DNA from 2 places in the Streptomyces sp. NPDC004721 genome. Region 1 is predicted to be linked to the other one. Evidence: riboswitches for the same ligand, from Rfam matches in the RefSeq annotation. Region 1 holds a riboswitch; the other holds the start of a gene.
What was found. Region 1 has a riboswitch for glycine ahead of gcvP (aminomethyl-transferring glycine dehydrogenase). Riboswitches for the same ligand answer to the same signal wherever they lie in the genome.

Region 1 (2,443 bases):
CATGTAGCCGGCGTGCGGGCCGCCGAAGCCCATCGGCACACCGAAGCGCTGGGTGGTGCCGACTGCGATGTCCGCGCCGAGCTCGCCGGGCGACTTCAGCAGGGTGAGCGCGAGCAGGTCGGCGGCGATGGTGACCACGGCGCCCAGCTCGTGTGCCTGGTCGATGACGGGCTTCAGGTCGCGCACGGCACCGGAGGCGCCCGGGTACTGCAGGAGCACGCCGTTGATCTCGCGCTCGGCGATCTCGGCGGGGATGCCCGCGCCCAGGTCGGCGACGACGACCTCGACGCCGGTCGGCTCGGCGCGGGTCTCGATGACGGCGATGGTCTGCGGCAGCGCGTCCGCGTCGACCAGGAACAGGCCCTTCTTGTTCTTGCCCATGCGCCGGGACAGCGCCATGGCCTCGGCGGCGGCGGTGCCCTCGTCGAGCAGCGACGCGCCGGAGGTCGGCAGACCGGTCAGGTCGGCGACCACGGTCTGGAAGTTCAGCAGCGCCTCGAGGCGGCCCTGGGAGATCTCCGGCTGGTAGGGGGTGTAGGCGGTGTACCAGGCCGGGTTCTCCATGACGTTGCGCAGGATGACCGGCGGGGTGAAGGTCCCGTAGTAGCCGAGTCCGATCATCGAGCCGAGGACCTGGTTGCGGTCGGCGAGGGAGCGCAGCTCGGCCAGCACCTCGGCCTCGGTGCGGGCGCCGGGCAGGTCGAGCGCGTCGGCGTTCTTGATCACATCGGGCACCGCGGCGGCGGTGAGCTCGTCGAGCGAGCCGTAGCCGACCTGCGCGAGCATCTTGGCCCGCGCCTCCTGGTCGGGCCCGATGTGGCGCTGTTCGAAGGGGATGCCCTGTTCGAGCTCGGAGAGCGGAATGCGCTGGGCGGTCATTGCGGAGGCCTCCTGGTCTGACACGACCTTCGAGGGACACCCCGGCACGGGTGCCCCGACGGCCTCCCCCTCTGTCATCTCAACCTGAGAGCTTCACCGGGCCGCCCGAGGGCTCCCGGTTTTCACCGTCGGTGAGAGCGGAAGCCGTCGACAACCGCTCTGCTTTCCAGAGTGACCTCGTCCGTGCGGTACGTGGGCCTGAGAGATTCCGGGGAGGATTTGCTCCTTCGGCGCCCCCGGTGGTGCCGGAGGGCTCTCCCGCACGGGGTCAGCAGCCGTTGCCAGAGTACCAGCGGGCCGGCCGCACGGGTCTTCGAGTGGCCGCCATGCTGAATGTGCTCTTTTGTAGTGGTTACGGATGAGTTGCGACCACGTGGAGGGACAGTGCAGACGGAGATCGATCCGCGCAACCTGATCGGCCGCAAGGCGTTCGACCGCAGCGGCCACAAGATCGGCACGGTGGACGAGGTCTACCTCGACGACGCGACCGGTGTGCCGGAGTGGGCGGCCATACGCACCGGCTTGTTCTCCCGGGACGCCTTCGTCCCCCTGGAGCCCAGCGAACTGGTCGAGGGCGCCCTGCGCGTCCCCTTCGACCGCGCACTGATCAAGGAGGCCCCCGACTTCGGCGTGGGCCGCCATCTGTCCCCGGAGCAGGAACTGCAGCTCTACCACCACTACGGCCTCGACGTGGCCCCTCCGCCGACCGTTCCGGACCACCACTTCGGCAAGCTGGCAGGCTCCGGCTCGGGCCCGGACGAGAGCTGAGCCGGCGGGACCGGAGGTACCGAAGGAACCAGCGGAAGAGGCTCGGCCGGCTCCAGGTCCGGGTCGTCCATGAGGAAGGTGCGTACCCGGCCCGGCGCGGAGTCGGGGGTCTCGAAGCGCACGGTGACGCGGCCGAGACCGCTGCCCTGCACCCATCCGTGGCCGTACTCGGCGTGCCGTACGTCGTGGCCCGCCGGCCACCGCCGCTCGGTGGGTGCCGGCTGCCGCTCGGCGGGTTCCTCCGGCCGCTCCTCGACCGGGCCCTTCGCCTGCGCGCCCGCGGCCTGCGCGAACAGGTCCTCCTGGGTGTAGTCGGCGAGCCCGGACACGCCCACGCCGAGCAGCCGTACGCCGCCGGTGGTGTCCACGGAGTCCAGCAGCCGGGCGGCCGCCTCCCGTATCACCGCGGGGTCGTCGGTGGGTCCGCGCAGGGTCTCGGAGCGGGTCAGGGTGGAGAAGTCGTAACGGCGCACCTTCAGCACGATGGTGCGCCCCGACAGACCGGCCCCGCGCAGCCGCCGCACGCACCGGTCGGCCAGTCGCTGCACCTCCAGGGCCACCCGGACGCGGTCGTGGATGTCCACGTCGTAGGTGTCCTCGACGGACACCGACTTCGTCTCGCGCTCGGCGACGACGGGACGCTCGTCGTGGGCCAGCGCCATCGCGTACAGCGCGTGCCCGTGCGCTTTGCCGAGCAGCCGTACGAGCTCGTCCTCGCCGGCCTCGGCGATCTCCTCGACGGTGTGGATCCCGGCCCGCCGCAGATGGTCGCCCGTGGCCGGGCCCACCCCCGGCA
Region 2 (2,443 bases), on a different contig from region 1:
GGTGTTCCGCTCCACCGCGTGGAGCAGGGCGGCGGTGGCGCGGCGGTGTCGGTGGAAGGCGTAGCGGGAGACACCGCGGCCCCGTGCGTGCTGGCCGGTCAGGGCGGTGCCGGGGGTGACGTCCAGCAGGACGAGGTGCAGGGTGCCGCCGCGGCGGCGGGCGGTGCGGGCCAGCCAGGCGCGGACCCAGGGCTGCGTGCCGCAGTCGTGGACCACGAGCGCCGCCCCGGAGCGCAGCGCCCGGCGCAGCCCCGCGAAGTGGGCGAGGCGGACCAGGGGGCGGTACAGCGCGTAGGGGAGGTGCGCTGCCAGGCGGGCGTCCCAGCGGTCGCGGGTGTCCTGGGAGTCGATGCGGACGCCGTGCACCGCGCGCCGCATCAGCGTGGACTTGCCGCTGCCAGGCAGACCGGTCACCACGACCAGGTCGCGCGGGCCGAAGTGCAGCACGCGCGGGCCGCGGCCGGATAGGTCCCGCAGGTCGCGGACCAAGAGGGCGGGGGCCTGGGCCGTCGCGTACAACGCGGTCCTGTGCGCCGTCATCATTCCTCCCCACGGATCGTAAAGAGAAGGTAATGTGCGGCGCCCGCTGTTTCCGTGCACGTCCTGCCACAGGACGGTCACAGATGCCGCCCTGCCGCAAATCGGGCCGAGCGTGCAATGATGTGCGCGCAACTGCATATCGGCCGCTTGAATCCGCGCGGGAGAGTCCCCAGCCGTCTCGCTGGGGCGCCGAAGGAGCAAGTACCTCCCTTGAATCTCTCAGGCACCGTTACCGCGCGGGCGAGGCACATCTGAAAAGCGGGCCGCTGGCGCAGTGGCTCCACCCAAGGTGCAAGCCGTGCACCGTCCGTCCGACGGCGGTCATGGCGAACCTCTCAGGTTCCGATGACAGATGGGGAGGACTTGATCCGTCCTCGCCTGCCATGCCTTGGAGACCGTCCGATGAGCAGTACCGAACCCGACCGACCCCGCCGCACCGCGCTCGACGCGCTGCACCGTTCGCTCGGCGCGACGATGACCGACTTCGCCGGCTGGGACATGCCCCTGCGCTACGGCTCCGAGCGCGACGAGCACATCGCCGTACGGACGAAGGCCGGCCTCTTCGACCTGTCCCACATGGGCGAGATCAGCGTCACCGGCCCGCAGGCCGTCGCGCTGCTGAACCACGCCCTGGTCGGCAACATCGCCACCGTCGGCCTCGGCCGCGCCCGCTACACCATGATCTGCCAGGCCGACGGCGGCATCCTGGACGACCTGATCGTCTACCGCCTGGGCGAGACCGAGTACCTGGTCGTCGCCAACGCCTCCAACGCCCAGGTCGTGCTCGACGCGCTGACCGAGCGGGCGGCGGGCTTCGACGCCGAGGTGCGCGACGACCGGGACGACTACGCGCTGCTCGCCGTGCAGGGCCCCGAGTCCGCCGGCATCCTGAAGTCCCTCACCGACGCCGACCTGGAGGGCCTGAAGTACTACGCCGGGCTCCCCGGCACGGTCGCCGGCGTCCCAGCGCTGATCGCGCGCACCGGCTACACCGGCGAGGACGGCTTCGAGCTGTTCGTGGCCCCGGGCGACGCGGAGAAGCTGTGGCAGGCGCTGACCGAGGCCGGAGCGGACGCCGGTCTTGTCCCGTGCGGCCTGTCCTGCCGGGACACGCTGCGCCTGGAGGCGGGCATGCCGCTGTACGGGCACGAGCTGTCGACCTCGCTGACCCCGTTCGACGCGGGCCTCGGCCGGGTGGTCAAGTTCGAGAAGGAGGGCGACTTCGTGGGCCGCGAGGCGCTGGTGGCCGCCGCCGAGCGCGCCGCCGCCGAGCCGCCCCGGGTGCTCGTCGGCCTGGTCGCCGAGGGCCGCCGGGTCCCGCGCGCCGGGTACGCGGTCGTCGCGGGCGGCGAGGTGATCGGCGAGATCACCTCCGGCGCCCCCTCCCCCACCCTGGGCAAGCCGATCGCCATGGCGTACGTCGACGCCGCGCACGCCGCTCCGGGCACGGCCGGTGTCGGTGTGGACATCCGGGGCAACCACGAGCCGTACGAGGTCGTGGCGCTGCCCTTCTACAAGCGGCAGAAGTGACAAAGCGGCGGACGTGACACCGCCGTAGCCGGCACGGAGGCGACGTGAGACACGTCACCCCTGGTCACGCCCGCCTTTCGCAGTCCCTCATTCATCACCACTGACTCGCGTACAGGAGAATTCTGGCCATGAACAACCCTCAGCATCTGCGCTACAGCAAGGAGCACGAGTGGCTGTCGCCCGTCGAGGACGGCGTGGCGACGGTCGGCATCACGGAGTTCGCGGCCAACGCGCTCGGCGATGTCGTCTACGCCCAGCTCCCGGAGGTCGGCGACACGGTGGCCGCGGGCGAGACCTGCGGTGAGCTGGAGTCGACCAAGTCGGTGTCCGACCTGTACTCCCCCGTCAGCGGCGAGGTCACCGAGATCAACGA

Region 2: another riboswitch for glycine. It lies ahead of gcvT (glycine cleavage system aminomethyltransferase GcvT); the one in region 1 lies ahead of gcvP (aminomethyl-transferring glycine dehydrogenase).

Annotation. Positions count from the first base shown of each region.
Region 1 covers NZ_JBSGBZ010000074.1:9,552-11,994, reverse strand. Annotated here, with positions in the region: gene gcvP (aminomethyl-transferring glycine dehydrogenase) at 1-879, opposite strand, end outside; glycine riboswitch at 1,056-1,150, opposite strand; gene ACWEK3_RS37425 (PRC-barrel domain-containing protein) at 1,264-1,647, shown strand; gene ACWEK3_RS37420 (DNA polymerase IV) at 1,557-2,443, opposite strand, start outside.
Region 2 covers NZ_JBSGBZ010000009.1:198,189-200,631, forward strand. Annotated here, with positions in the region: gene ACWEK3_RS11095 (AAA family ATPase) at 1-540, opposite strand, end outside; glycine riboswitch at 689-785, shown strand; glycine riboswitch at 786-902, shown strand; gene gcvT (glycine cleavage system aminomethyltransferase GcvT) at 943-2,070, shown strand; gene gcvH (glycine cleavage system protein GcvH) at 2,199-2,443, shown strand, end outside.